4 regions of the Thioalkalivibrio sp. ALJ15 genome follow, and region 3 is predicted to be linked to each of the others. Evidence: predicted binding sites of a transcription regulator. Region 3 holds the regulator's gene; each other region holds the start of a gene.

Region 1 (3,699 bases), 180 kb from region 3:
TCTCGCAGTTGGGCAGGCGATAGTGGAACGCGGGGCGGGCCTTGACCAGCTCATGTTCCACCGGGGCCGCGTCGATGCGTTCCTGGTCCAGTTCGGCATACAGCGGCAGCATGTCCAGCGGCCGATTGCGCGTGGTGTTGTGCGCGAGGTAATGGTCGATCAGTTGCCCCTGGTCCGGCTGGAAGTCCGGGTTCAGGGTCTCACGGACGAAGGTGCCGGGGAACGCGCGGATGTAGGGAGACAGGCGTCTGGCCAGGTCGATCTCGCCCGCGTTCGTCAGCATCTCGTACAGCAGCAGGAAGGCCCGCAGGACATCCAGTATCCAGGCGGCATCGGTGCTGTGAACCTCGATATTGAGCTGCAGCCCGAACGCGTAGAGCAGCGAGCGCTCGGTCCCGAGCGCGCCGGCTTCCTGCAGTGCGGCACGGACGCGGTCCAGGCGCGGGAGCGCCGAGGCCGGTATCGGCGGTGCGACGATCTCGTGCGGTACCAGCCGCCCGGCGGCATCGGCCAGCCAGCGGTCCAGCGCGGCCTCGTCGGAGTCGTCGAGTTCGATCCCCAGCCGCCGCAGGTGGCTGCGATAGGCCCGGTCCTTGAGTACCCGGGCATCCAGCTCGACCCGGAAATCACCCTGGTCTGTATCGCAGACCCGGGCGACGAACGGGCTTTCACAGCGGACCTGCCCGCCGAATTCGGCGCGGATCGCCTCGGCCATGCGCTCGAGCGAGACGCCGGCCATCTCGATCTCCACGCCCACCTTTCGGGGTGACCCTTCCGGATTGTCTGGCCAGGGCAGATCGTGAAAGCGCTCGGGCATCAGGAATGTCCTTGGGAAGCTGCCGCGTCATGATAACGGTTCGGTGTACCTGCTGTGGGCAAGCCAGTACGATAGGCGCCGGCCACCACGGCCGGACCGCGAAGGTACGGGATGGATCGAATCTACCTCAAGGATCTGCGCATTGATGCCGTCGTCGGCGTCTATGACTGGGAACAGCGCATCCAGCGCCCCCTGCGCTTTGATATCCAGCTGGCCACCGACACGCGCATCGCCGCGCACTCGGGCGAGATCACCGATACGGTCGATTACGAGGCGGTGGCCAACGCCGTGCGCGCGATCGTCACGCGCGAGCCCCACGCGCTGCTGGAATCGCTGGCCGAAGAGATCGCGGAGGCCCTGATGGCCGAGTTTCGCACCCCGTGGGTGCGTATCGAACTGGGCAAGCCCGGTGCGGTCGCCGGTGTGGCCGAGGTCGGCATCGTGGTCGAACGCGGCACCCTCCCGGCCTCCGCCTGATCCCTCCGCGTCGGTTCCTGCCGTAGGTCGTCTCGACGCCGGCCGTGCGGCCGGTCACAGATTCCTCATTCTTTGACCCAATATGGTGCGTGTGCACTTTTAGTGCGCACCGCTTTTGTGCGCGCCTGCGTCGTTCCACCGCAACAGGTGTTGTGAAAAGCCGATCTGGCTCCGTTTTCCCGATATGGCACGGCCTGTGCAAGGACCGGGTGTCGACTACGCGACACTCGATTGCACAACTGGGAGAACACAATATGAAGAAGTTCACTCGTTCCGCGCTGGCCGCCGCCATTGTCACTGTCGGCTCCACCGGTGGTGTGGCCTTTACCTCGACTGCCACCGCGGAGCTTTCCGTGAACATTGGGGCGGTCTCCAACTACTACTTCCGCGGTGGTTCGGAAACGGATGGCGGTGCCGCCATCCAGGGCGGCATTGATTATGAACACGAATCCGGATTCTACGTTGGCACTTGGGCCTCCAATGTGGATTTCGGGACTGACGATGAAGGTGTCGAAGATCAAACGAGCTATGAGCTCGATTTGTACCTTGGCTTCGCCGACGAATTTGCTAACGGTTTCGGTTATGACGTCGGCTATGTCTATTACGCCTACCCCGATGCCCGTGATGACAGCGGCTCGCTGAGCGCCGACTTCGGCGAGATCTACGGCGAGCTGAGTTTCGATACCGGCCCCGTCGGCCTGTACACCGGCATTGCGCACGTCGTTACCGATAGCTCCGACTCCGCCCTGGAGCGCAAGGATACGTATTACTACGGCGGCCTCGACATCCCGTTCATGGATGTCTACAGCGTCGGCTTCCTGGTCGGTCGCCAGACCTTCGACGACACCGACGAGAACGACAACTACACCCACTACACCGCGAGCCTCACCCGCGATGCCGGCGACTGGGGCGAGTTCAGCTTCAACCTCGAATACGTCGACGAGTCCGACGAGGACGTTGGTGCCTGGGTGGGCTGGACCAAGACGTTCTAAACCCGGCTTTTCCACTCAAGTAACTGCGGGTCCGCCCTGCGGCGGCCCCGCTCAAGGAGTCCGACATGAAGATGATTACCGCCGTGATCAAGCCGTTCAAGCTTGATGATGTTCGCGAGGCGATCTCGGAGATCGGCGTGCAAGGAATGACCATGACCGAAGTAAAAGGTTTTGGTCGTCAGCGCGGCCACACCGAGCTCTATCGCGGTGCCGAGTACGTGGTCGATTTTCTGCCCAAGGTGAAACTGGAAGTGGCTGTCGACGAAAACCTGGTCGATCAGGTAGTCGAGGCCATTTCCAAGTCTGCCAGTACGGGCAAGATCGGCGACGGCAAGATCTTTATCACCCCGGTGGAGCAGGTCGTGCGGATTCGCACGGGCGAGACCGGCCCGGAAGCCCTTTAAGGGTTTTCGCTCTTCCATCGAATGAGGAATTTCAATCATGGAAATTGAACAACAAGTTGTCGAACTCGCCTATGCGATGGACACCTTTTACTTTCTGGTGGCCGGCGCACTGGTGATGTGGATGGCCGCGGGCTTTACCATGCTCGAGGCCGGGATGGTGCGCACCAAGAGTGTCGCCGAAATCGCTACCAAGAACATCGCCCTGTATTCGATCGCCAGCATCATGTACATGCTGATCGGCTACAACATCATGTACGGCGATGGCCTGAGCTCCGTGATCCCGAGCCTGGGCTTCCTGATCACGGGTGACAATGCCGTGGGTGACGTGCTGGGTAGCGATGGCGACATCTACTACTCCGATCGTGCCGACTTCTTCTTCCAGGTCGTATTCGTGGCCACCGCGATGTCCATCGTCTCGGGTGCCGTGGCCGAGCGGATGAAGCTGTGGGCCTTCCTCGCCTTTGCGGTCGTGCTGACCGGCTTCATCTACCCGATCCAGGGCTTCTGGAGCTGGGGCGAAGGCTTCCTCGACCAGATCGGCTACCTCGACTACGCCGGTTCCGGCATCGTCCACTTCACGGGTGCCGCCGCGGCGCTGGCCGGTGTGCTGGTCCTCGGGGCGCGCAAGGGCAAGTACGGCAAGGACGGCCAGATCAACGCGATCCCGGGCTCCAACATGCCGCTGGCCACCCTGGGTGTACTGATCCTGTGGCTGGGCTGGTTTGGCTTCAATGGTGGCTCCGAACTGAAGGTCTCGGACATCGAGTCCGCCAACGCCGTGGCCGCTGTGTTCGCCAACACCAACCTGGCCGCGGCCGGGGGTGTGGTCGCCGCCTTGATTACCACCCGTCTGGTGTTCGGCAAGGCCGATCTGACCATGGCACTGAACGGCGCGGTCGCGGGCCTCGTGTCCATCACGGCGGAGCCGCTGATGCCCAGCCCGTTCCTGGCGATGATCATCGGTGCCATCGGTGGCGTGATCGTGGTGTTCTCGATCGTCGCGCTGGAC
Region 2 (3,699 bases), on a different contig from region 3:
GGATAGCCCTCGGCGTACTTGTTGGTCAGCACGGAGCCCTGGGCCTCCATCACGCGCGGGCTGGTGTAGTTCTCGGAGGCGATCAGCTCGATATGCTCTTCCTGGCGCTGCGCCTCCTTGCTGATGGCGCCCCAGAGTTCGTCGTCGTAGCCGTGGATACTCATGTCGATCGAAAACATTCGGATCTCCCGTTTCATTACTTTCGTGGATTCGGTTTCCCGGCGCGCCGACTCACCGGCGCAGGCCTGGGAAGGGGGAAACAAAGACGCGTAATGATAGGGGATGCGGGGCTTTTTTTCAGGTGGCCGCCACGCCATGGCCAGACCACCGTCCAGGTAGCGCACAACGCAAGAATCCAAAGCCTTCCGTATTTTCAGCTACATACGGCCTATTGCGCGCTGCCGGGCAAGCTCGACAGGGTAGCCATGGCCTCCGGCGCGCACGGCCTGGTGTCCCGTTTCTTTACACCCAATCCTGGCCGGGTAAACCCCTCTCGCGGCACTGAGAATGTACCCGCCGGGCGCCACTCACCCGAACGGCGTAGTCGTCGGTGTCACACTTTTTTACGCCCATCCAGTCCCGCTGCCATCCGGCAAAAGGCGCATCCTCCTATCGGTCTGTTTTTTCGAATGAATTAGCGCGCATATGGGAATGGCACCGTTTCTGCATAGCCCTGAGTGCACAAGGACCGGATGGGCCGGATCCGCGCAAGCCACCCAGGGGGCTATTCCCAGGGAAGGTGCATCGAATGAACCCCAAACGTACTACACCCTATTTCGCGAGTGCCGCCCTGTTGCTGGGCCTGGGCCTTTCCGGCGCCGCACAGGCTTCGTTGATCAGCTGCGCCAGCCTGGATGGCGGCGTTGAAAACCGCGTCACCGCCAACATCGGCTGCCAGATCCTCGAACCCCTGGATGGGCATGCAAACGACCCTGTGGGAGGCGACCCCTCCAACTGGATCGTCAACACGGCCGGTGGCACGGGCTTTTTCGGCATCAGTGACTGGCAGTTCGATGGCCGCTGGGAAGATCCGCCGAACAGCAACGGCGATCCGCTGGAGTTTGATCCGGCCGATCCGACCCTCAACCTGGTCACGCTGGACGGAACCTCCCAGGGCGGGACCTGGACACTGGATCCGAGCTTTGTCTACGGCGACCTGCTGTTCCTGTTCAAGGATGGCCGCGGCACCAATCTGACCGGGTTCCTGATGACTGGCTATAACGGCAGCTACCTCTCGCCATTCATTGACCCGCCGTTTGACTTCCCGGGTGCAAGCCCCAAAGACATCTCCCACGTGAGCATCTACTACCGTCCGAACGGGCAGGTACCGGAGCCCCACACACTGTTGCTACTGGGTCTGGGTCTGGGCTTGCTGGGTATCGCCGTCCGCCGCAAAGCACGCAGGGACACGATGGCGGCCTGATCACGTCCTGCTCGACTTGGCATGATGGCGCCCATGTGGCGCCATCATTTCGTTCATGCCTCCTGATCCACAGTGATTCGCTCGCCTCGACCGAACATGTCCGGTTCTTTTACATCTCGGCCGTAACCCACGACCGCCTCTCCACATCAAATCTCACAAGCGATTGTTTCATCGCCCGAATCCCCCATCTCGTCGAACATGGCACGAAGCGTGCTGCATTCCCGCCTTGTGAGTGATGGCACTTTCAGGCGATCCGCGCCCCAGCCGCATTCATGAGAAACCATGGAGGGACTTTCGTCCCATGGAGGTAAGCTCGATGTCATGCAAGCCATTGCTCTCGTTCCTGGCCGGAACGGTGTTCCTGTTGACCCTGTCGCTCTCCGGGGCCACCCAGGCCGCACTGCTCGATTGCACTGCCCTGTCCGGCAACGTCGGTGACAAGGTCACCAACAATCTCGGCTGTCAGATTTTGTCGCCACTGGATGGCGCAGCCACCGACTCCACCACCGGCGATCCCTCCAGCTGGCTTGTGAATACCGCGGGCGACACCGGATTCTTCGGAATCAGCGACTGGCTATTCGACGGCCGCTGGACCTCCCCCGGGTCGAACAGCTCGACCCTCGCCAGCTTTGATGGCAATCGCCACAGCGGGCAATGGAACCTCGATTCCGAATGGGACTATGGAGACCTGCTGTTCGTGTTCAGTCATGGCAGTGGCACCAACCTGGTCGGCTTCCTGATGACCGGGATCAATGGCAATTACAGCTCACCCTTCACCCAACCGCCCTTCAGCTATCCGGGTGTGGCCACACGCAACATCTCGCATATCAGCGTCTATTACCGTTCGGGCGAGGTCGGCACCGTCCCCGAACCGAAGACGATGCTGCTGATGGGACTGGGGCTCGGCCTGCTCGGGCTGATGCTTCGCCGGAACCGACGCCAGGGGCCCCGTTTTCCGGCCTAGGCGAACGCCCAACGGCCCGTCGCCGCGCCATCAAGGGCACGCCTGTCGGGCGTGTCCTTTACCCTGATTGAAGAGGGGCCTGCACAGGACCGCGGATGACCGAAGGCGAGGCGATCCCCATCGCCCCCGGCCCGCAGGCACAGTCGACCTGAACGCGAACGTGCTATTTGATCGGCGTCTCCCTAGAATCCTCGGCACTGCCGCGATTCGTTCCCGGCATGACCCCGGAGGGCGTATGAATCGATCCAGTGTGCCGAGGGCCGACCGGCGATGGCTGCAACGCCTGCTGCCAGTGCTCACCCTGGTCAGCCTGCTACTGGCCACCACCGCGCAGGCCGAATCGCGCTTCATCAATATCGGCACAGGCGGGGTCACCGGCGTGTATTACCCGGCGGGCCAGCACCTGTGCCGCCTGTTCAACACCCGTCGCGACGAGCACGGGATGCGCTGCACAGCGGAGAGCACCGGCGGCTCGGTCTTCAATCTCAACATGATCCGCTCGGGCGACATGGACTTCGGCGTCGCGCAGTCGGACCTGCAGTACCACGCCTATCGGGGCTCCGGGCGTTTCGAGGAATTCGGGCCCGCTCCCCATCTCCGGGCGGCGTTCAGCCTGCATGCCGAACCCCTCACCCTGGTGGTGCGCCCCGACGCAGACATCGAGGGGCTGGATGACCTGCCCGGCAAGCGCGTCAACATCGGCAACCCGGGCTCGGGCCAGCGCATCCTGATGGAAGAACTGATGGGGGCGCTGGGCTGGGACCAGGACACCTTTCGCCGGGTGAGTGAGCTGCCCTCGCGCGAGCAGGCCCAGGCGCTTTGCGACAACCGCATCGACGCCTTTGTATTTTCCGTCGGCCACCCCTCGGCCGCGATTCAGGAACCCATCGCGACCTGCAACGCCCGACTGGTGTCGATCGAGGGTTCAACCGTCGACCAACTGGTCGAGGACACCCCTTATTACCTGCGCGCGCTGATCCCCGCCGGCACCTACCCGGGCCAGGACGACGACATCCATACCTACGGTGTCGGCGCCACGCTGGTGACCTCGACCCTTACATCGGAACGCGCGGTCTACGAGATCACCCGCGCGGTGTTCGAGAACTTCGAGACCTTTCGCGGCCTGCATCCGGCCTTTGGCCCGCTGGAACGCGAGACGATGGTGGACGAAGGACTGTCGGCCCCCCTGCATCCGGGGGCCCAACGCTATTTCCGTGAAGCGGGGCTGATCGAATGAGCGAAACCAGGGGGACCACCGGGGAGGCCACGGAACCGGCCGACAACGCGGCCGAGACCGCCCAGGAGCTGGAAT
Region 3 (3,699 bases):
CAGGTTGAGGTGCCCGGCGAGGGGCAGGTCGTCGCCGTCACCGCCGACCAGGTTGCGATCCGGTGCGACCTGCTCGCCGTGTACGTAGCGCAGATCCAGGCGATTGCCCATCGCCTGGATCAGGACCTCTACGGTGATGTCGCGCGCGATGCCGCCCTCTCCCAGTGCCTCGTTCATGCACGAATCTCCGGCAGTGCTGGCACGGGGCGTCGTAAGAGAGAAAGTACTGCCGGGAGAGCCATGTTCAGGCGTCGCCGAAGGCCCGGGTCAGTTCGCGTTCCAGGGCGTCCGCGTCGCCGGCACGGCGCAGCGAGGCGATATTGTCGGGCTGCGAGAGACCGCGAGCCAGCTGCGCCAGCAGGTCCAGGTGCGCGCTGGTCGCCGCCTCGGGCACCAGCAGTGCGATCAGGATGTCCACGGGTTCGTGGTCCATGGCGTCGAAGTCGACCCCCTGGTCCAGCCGCAGGACCGCGACCCGGGGGGCATCGAGCTCGGCCAGACGCCCATGCGGGATGGCCACGCCATGCCCCAGACCGGTGGAGCCAAGCTTCTCGCGGGCAGACAGGGCCTCGAAGATGGCCCCGCTGGCCGGGCCGGCGGACTCCTCGCCGCCGACGGCCAGCAACTCGGCCAGGGTCTCGAGCGCCCGTTTCTGGCTGGAACACTCGGGCTCCAGCCGGATACGGGCGCGGGTGATCAGCTCGGCAATGGTCATTGCGTTAAAGGGCCTGTTCGCGGTTGCGCTGGGCACCCTCGGCGCGGTGATGGTCCTTGACCTTTTCCTTGTGCTTGATCAGCTGACGATCCACCTTGTCGATCAGGCCATCAATCGCCGCATACATATCCTCGTGACTGGCTTCGGCGTGGATGTGATTGCCGCTGACCTGGAGATTGGCCTCCGCCTTGTTGTTCAGGTTCTGGTTTTTCTCGTGGGTCAGCACCACATGCACGTCGATCACTTTGTCGAAGTGGCGTTCCAGCTTCGCGAACTTTTCGTTCACGTAGTCGCGCAGGGCGTCGGTGATATCGACGTGATGGCCGGTCAGGTTGATCTGCATGGTCAGGCTCCTTTTTGCTTGGTTCCACTGGGCATACTCGCCATCTGCCGGCGTTCGCTGGAAGACGGTATGTGCATAGCCTCGCGGTACTTGGCCACGGTGCGTCGGGCCACATTAATGCCCCGATCCGACAGGATCTGGGCCAGTTTTGCATCACTCAGTGGCTTGTTCGGGGTCTCGCCACCAATCAATTCCCGAATCATGGCACGGATCGCGGTCGCCGAGCATTCGCCGCCATCGGCTGTGCCAACATGACTGGAAAAGAAGTACTTGAACTCGAATACCCCACGCGGGGTGTGCATGTATTTCTGTGTAGTCACCCTCGAGATGGTCGATTCGTGCATCTCCAGGGTCTCGGCGATATCGCGCAGGATCAGCGGTTGCATGGCAACCTCACCATGCTCGAGAAACCCCTGCTGGCGCACGACGATGGCCTGGGCGACCCGCAGCAGGGTGTCGTTCCGGCTGTGCAGGCTCTTCAGGAACCAGCGCGCCTCCTGCAACTGATCGCGCATAAACGCGCTATCACGCGCATCGGAGACCTGCCGCACCATGCCCGCATAGAGATCGTTGATGCGAATGCGCGGCGCAATCTCCGGGTTCAAGTCCACGCGCCAGCCATCGCGGTCATGGCGGACATAGACATCCGGCACCACATATTCCGAAGTGGACTCGCTGATCTGGGCACCGGGCCGCGGATTCAGGGTGCGGATCAGGTCCAGCGCCCGCGCCAGCTCGTCCGGGTCGCGCACGCCGGACTGGCGCTGCAGGGCTCGGTAGTCCCGCTTGGCCAGGCTCTCCATGCCGTTTTCCAGGATGGCTCGAGCCGCGTCACGCGCCGGGGCATCCGGCGCCAAATGGCGCAGCTGGATCTCCAGGCACTCGCGCAGGTCCCGCGCACCGACGCCCAGCGGGTCGCACTGCTGAATCCAGTGCAGCACCGCCTCGACCTCGTCGACCCCCACGGGCTCGTCTTCGCCCTGGCTGATCATCTCCGCCAGCGCCTCGAGTTCACTGTCCAGATAGCCGTCCGGGCTGATCGCGTCGATCAGCGCCGCCCCGATCCGTTGGTCTCGTGGGGTCAGGTGGCTCAGATGCAGCTGCCAGAGCAGGTGGTCCTGCAGGCCCTCGTCCTCGCCGTCGGAGGTATTCTCCAGCGGGTCGCGGTCGTCCAGGCCGCGTGGGCTCGGGGCGGGCTCGTAGATGTCGTCCCAGCGACTGTCGGTGCTCAACTCCTCGGGGATCACGTCATCGCCAGCCGTGTCGGCCTGCATGCGATCCCCGTCGACCCGTTCGCCCCCTTCCTCCGGGCGCTCGGGCGGGGCCTCCTCGCCCTCGTCCTCCACCTGCTCGAGCATGGGGTTGCTTTCCAGCGCCTGCTGGATCTCCGCCTGCAACTCCAGCGTGGAAAGCTGCAGCAGACGGATCGCCTGTTGCAGCTGCGGGGTCATCGTCAGCGTCTGCCCCAGCTGCAGATTAAGCCCGGGCTTCAGCATCGCGGTTTGAGGTCCATGGTGACCATCAAGATCATCTTAAGGAAACACTGATCAATGTTCACAGTCGAAAGTTTTCTCCGAGATACACGCGGCGCACCTGGGGGTCGTCCAGCAGCTCCTGCGGGGTCCCGGCGCTCAGGATGCGGCCCTCACTAAGAATATAGGCCCTGTCGCAGATTCCGAGGGTCTCGCGCACGTTGTGGTCGGAAATCAGCACACCGATCCCGCGCTGGGCCAGATGCCCAATCACGGCCTGGATATCACCCACGGAAATCGGATCCACGCCGGCAAACGGTTCGTCCAGGCAGATAAAGCGCGGGTCACCGGCCAGTGCCCGCGCGATCTCGGCGCGACGACGCTCGCCCCCGGACAGGGCAATCCCAGGGCTGTGGCGCACGGTCTCCAGCTGGAACTCCTCGATCAGGGCATCGCCGATGCGGCGTCGCTCGTGGCGGTCGAGCTCCGAGCGCAGCTCCAGCACCGCCTGCAGGTTGTCCCAAACACTCAGCCGACGGAAGATCGAGGCCTCCTGCGGCAGGTAGCCCAGCCCGGCTCGGGCCCGCGAATGAATCGGGGCCCGGGTGATGTCCCGGTCACCCAGCGTGATGCGGCCACGATTGGGCCGGATCAGGCCGACCAGGCTGTAGAAACAGGTGGTCTTGCCTGCGCCGTTCGGTCCCAGCAGGCCCACGACCTCCCCTGGTGCCAGATCGACGTCGACACGATCCAGCACCGTACGCTTGCCATAGCGCTTGGTCAGCTCGCGGCCGGTCAGATAGCCGGCCATCGGCGCAGATTCGCCACCGGCCGCGGCGGGCGCGCTGGTGTCGAGCTCGTTCATTCGTCGTCTTCGCGGGGCTGGATCCTGATACGTACACGCTCGTCATCGGCCTCGCCACGCTCGGCCTCGATCACATCCGTCTCCAGGTCGTAGACGATGCGCTTGCCGCGCGCTTCCTCGGCTGCCGTGATCACATGCGCCTGGTCGGTCAGGATCACCCGGTCCTCGTTCAGCAGGTAGTCGATGCGCAGCGCGGTGGCGATGCGCATCTCGCCCGTCTCCGGGTCCGGGGACTCCAGCCGCGCGGGCTCGCCGTGGGCCTCCATCTCGTAAGGGCGTCGATCGCGGCTGCGCACATAGACCT
Region 4 (3,699 bases), 420 kb from region 3:
TCATGGGTGAGCGTGTCGAAGCCCAGGGCCTCCAGGGAGCCCAGGTAGAGATCCTGGATGTCCGGCGGCGACGGCTTCAGCAACACCTGGAACTGGTAGTAGTGCTGCAGGCGGTTGGGGTTGTCGCCATAGCGACCGTCGGTGGGACGGCGGCTGGGCTGCACGTAGGCCGCGCGCCACGGCTCCGGCCCGATGGAGCGCAGGAAGGTCGCCGGATGGAAGGTGCCGGCCCCCATCTCCATGTCGTAGGGCTGCAGGACCACGCAGCCGTGGTCATTCCAGTAGTCCTGCAAGCGACGGATCAGGTCCTGGAAGGTGGGGCTGCTGCTGGACGGGGTGCGTTCGTGCGCCATGCGGAATCCCGGGTCAGGGCAAAGCGGACAGTATATCGGCCGGGCTCCGGCTGCGGCCACCGCTGAAGGCAGTGCAAGCGTCTTGCATGTGGCGGAGGCACGCCCATACTGAGGGCCTGACCCTGTTCGGGAGGGATGTCCTGAGCGACCCCCGCGCCAACTCCGAGGCCACGATCTCGCCCGAAAACGGCCGGCGCTACCGTGCCACGCGCCGGGTAACGGTCGTGGGTGCGGTGGTGAATGCCTTTCTTGCCCTGGCACAGCTGCTGAGCGGATGGCTGCTGAACTCGCAGGCGCTGATCGCCGACGGCGTGCACACCCTGTCGGACCTGATCACCGATGGTGTGGTGCTGTTCGCCGCTGGCAAGGCCGCGGCCTCGCCCGATCATGACCACCCCTACGGACACGGGCGTATCGAGACCCTGGCCACCGTGGTCGTCGGTGTGTTCCTCGCACTGGCCGGCCTCGGGATCGCCTGGGCCGCCGGACAGCGGCTGATGGATACCAACGCCGCGACCGCAGGGCCGGCGCCGGCCGCGCTCGCCTTTGCGGTGCTGACGCTGGTGGCCAAGGAGGGGCTCTATCAGTACACCCACCGTGTGGCGAAACGGATCGGCTCGCGGATGCTGGATGCGAACGCCTGGCATCACCGCACGGATGCGATCTCCTCGCTGTTCGTGCTGGTCGGGGTCGGGGCCGCGGTGGCGGGCTTCCCGTGGGCGGATGCCCTGGCGGCGCTGATCGTTGCCCTGTTCATCCTGCATATCGCCGGGCGCCTGATCGTGCGCAGCGCGGCCGAACTGATTGACACGGCACTGGATCCGGAGGATGTCGCGCACATCCACCGCACGATCATGGAAGTGCCCGGGGTAAAGGACGCGCACATGCTGCGTACGCGGCGGCACGGCAACGACGTGGTCGCCGATGTGCATATCCAGGTGGCCCCGATGATTTCGGTGTCCGAGGGACACCGGATTGCCGATGCGGTGTACGGGGCCGTCACCCAGCGCCACGAGCGGCTGCGCGATTTTACGGTCCATGTAGATCCGGAAAACGACGAAGATCAGGCTCGAAGCTCGAACCTGCCCCTGCGTCCGGAGATCGCCGAAGCGGTGCGCGAGGCCTGGGCCGACACCCCGGAACTGGATCGCCTGGAGCAGCTTTCCATGCACTATCTGAACGGGCGCATCCACCTGACCCTGACGCTGCGCCTTGACGGGGCATGCACGCCCGCGGACCTGAACGCGCGGGGCGAGGGCCTGTCACAGTCGCTGCAGGGCCATCCGCGCCTGAAGGACCGGCTGGGTGAGGTGAAGATCCTCTATCGCCCATGCACCACTGGCGTGCAACAAAAGACTTGATGCACTACTGTGGTGCCGATGGCGCACGGATATTGTGCAGCCCGCCGCGTGGTACGGGCCTGATGAGTCCTGAACGACCGTCACAGGGCCAATCGAACGAACTGGCATGATGCCTGCATAGAACCGATTCAACGCCGGCCGGGCTCGAATCGGCGCGGCGAACCCAAAGACCAAGAGCAAACCTAAGGAGACTCCCATGTCCGCAGCCGACGTGCTGAAGCAGATCCAGGAAAAGGAAGTCCGCTTTGTCGACTTCCGTTTCACCGACTCCAAGGGCAAGGAACAGCATGTAACCGTTCCAGCCCATGACCTCGACGAAGAGTCTTTCGAGGAAGGCAAGATGTTCGACGGGTCGTCGATCTCCGGCTGGAAGGGCATCAACGAGTCCGACATGATCCTGATGCCGGATGCGGAGTCCGCGGTCATCGATCCGTTCTTCGAGGACATGACGATGAACATCCGCTGCGACGTGGTCGAGCCGGCCACCATGCAGGGCTACGACCGCTGCCCGCGCTCCCTGGCGCGTCGTGCCGAGGCCTATCTGCAGAGCACCGGCATCGCCGACACCGCGCTGTTCGGGCCGGAAAACGAATTCTTCGTGTTCGACGACGTGAAATGGGGCTCGGACCTCTCCGGCTCCTACTGCCGCGTGGACTCCTCCGAGGCCTCCTGGAATTCCGAGCGCGTCTACGAAGACGGCAACATCGGGCACCGCCCGGGCGTGAAGGGTGGCTACTTCCCGGTGCCGCCGGTCGACAGCCTGCACGACATCCGCTCGACCATGTGCGAAGTGATGACCGAGATGGGCCTCGTTACCGAGGTGCACCACCACGAGGTGGCCACCGCCGGCCAGTGCGAGATCGGTGTCGGCCCCGCAACGCTGACGCAGAAGGCCGACGAGGTGCAGGTACTGAAGTACGTGGTGCAGAACGTGGCCCACATGCACGGCAAGACCGCGACCTTCATGCCCAAGCCGATCGTCGGCGACAACGGTTCCGGCATGCACGTGCACCAGTCGCTGTCCAAGGACGGCAAGAACCTGTTCTCCGGTGACCTGTACGGCGGCCTGTCCGAGACCGCGCTGTACTACATCGGCGGCATCATCAAGCACGCCCGCTCGCTGAACGCCTTCACCAACCCGTCCACCAACAGCTACAAGCGTCTGGTGCCGGGCTTCGAGGCGCCGGTCATGCTGGCCTACTCCGCGCGCAACCGCTCCGCGTCGCTGCGCATCCCGTTCGTGATGAGCCCGAAGGCCCGCCGCATCGAGCTGCGTTTCCCGGACTCCACCGCCAACCCGTACCTGGCGTTTGCCGCGATGCTGATGGCCGGCCTGGACGGCATCCAGAACAAGATCCACCCGGGCGACGCGATGGACAAGAACCTCTACGACCTGCCGCCGGAAGAGGAAAAGGGCATCCCGCAGGTCTGCCATTCGCTGGACCAGGCGCTGGAAGCCCTGAACCAGGACCGCGAATACCTGACCCAGGGTGGCGTGTTCACCGACGACATGATCGATGCCTACATCGACCTGAAGATGGAAGAAGTCACGCGCATGCGCATGACCACCCATCCGGTCGAATTCGACATGTACTACAGCCTGTAAGGCATCCGCATCTGGCCCCTCGGGGCCAGATGCACCGGCCGCCGCGACCTTCGGGTCCGGCGGCTTTTTTTGTGCTCGGAACCTGGCTCGACCGGGTGTCAGCGATAGGGGTTGGGCTGGCCCTCGGGGGCCGGGTGGAAACGCTTGTAGGCCCAGTTGTACTGCTCGGGGCAGCGCCGGACCAGGGCCTCCACATGGGCGTTGATCGCGGCAGCGGCGCGGGCGAAGTCGCGGTCGGCAACCTCCGGCCCGGCCTCGATCTCGTGATAGCGAAACCCGCGCCCCTTCGGCAGGCGCTCGGCGAACAAGAACACGACATGGTCCTCGCGCCCACGCAGCAGGCGCGGCAGCAGGGTCATGGTCAGCGCCGGGTGGCCGA

What was found. Region 3 encodes sigma-54, which starts transcription at its own class of promoters, with help from an activator protein. Its sites were predicted from a motif close to TGGCANGNTNCNTGCTT; they were not measured.
Region 1: G015_RS0101150 (TorF family putative porin) is a predicted target of sigma-54. The motif match lies at 1,480-1,496, and genes of this name have one in related genera.
Region 2: G015_RS0107630 (PEP-CTERM sorting domain-containing protein) is a predicted target of sigma-54. The motif match lies at 1,623-1,639, and genes of this name have one in related genera.
Region 4: glnA (glutamate--ammonia ligase) is a predicted target of sigma-54. The motif match lies at 1,817-1,833, and genes of this name have one in related genera.

The regions. Positions count from the first base shown of each region.
Region 1 is NZ_KB912056.1:232,698-236,396, reverse strand. It holds gene G015_RS0101160 (amidoligase family protein) at 1-817, opposite strand, end outside; gene folB (dihydroneopterin aldolase) at 929-1,294, shown strand; gene G015_RS0101150 (TorF family putative porin) at 1,549-2,286, shown strand; gene G015_RS0101145 (P-II family nitrogen regulator) at 2,352-2,690, shown strand; gene G015_RS0101140 (ammonium transporter) at 2,728-3,699, shown strand, end outside.
Region 2 is NZ_KB912058.1:183,118-186,816, reverse strand. It holds gene glyA (serine hydroxymethyltransferase) at 1-179, opposite strand, end outside; gene G015_RS0107635 (PEP-CTERM sorting domain-containing protein) at 749-1,423, shown strand; gene G015_RS0107630 (PEP-CTERM sorting domain-containing protein) at 1,755-2,387, shown strand; gene G015_RS0107625 (TAXI family TRAP transporter solute-binding subunit) at 2,623-3,624, shown strand; gene G015_RS0107620 (TRAP transporter permease) at 3,621-3,699, shown strand, end outside.
Region 3 is NZ_KB912056.1:49,567-53,265, forward strand. It holds gene hprK (HPr(Ser) kinase/phosphatase) at 1-177, opposite strand, end outside; gene G015_RS0100275 (PTS sugar transporter subunit IIA) at 245-715, opposite strand; gene hpf (ribosome hibernation-promoting factor, HPF/YfiA family) at 720-1,058, opposite strand; gene G015_RS0100285 (RNA polymerase factor sigma-54) at 1,061-2,554, opposite strand; gene lptB (LPS export ABC transporter ATP-binding protein) at 2,613-3,341, opposite strand; gene lptA (lipopolysaccharide transport periplasmic protein LptA) at 3,392-3,699, opposite strand, start outside.
Region 4 is NZ_KB912056.1:473,926-477,624, reverse strand. It holds gene glyQ (glycine--tRNA ligase subunit alpha) at 1-353, opposite strand, end outside; gene G015_RS0102275 (cation diffusion facilitator family transporter) at 440-1,714, shown strand; gene glnA (glutamate--ammonia ligase) at 1,911-3,320, shown strand; gene G015_RS0102265 (lysophospholipid acyltransferase family protein) at 3,419-3,699, opposite strand, start outside.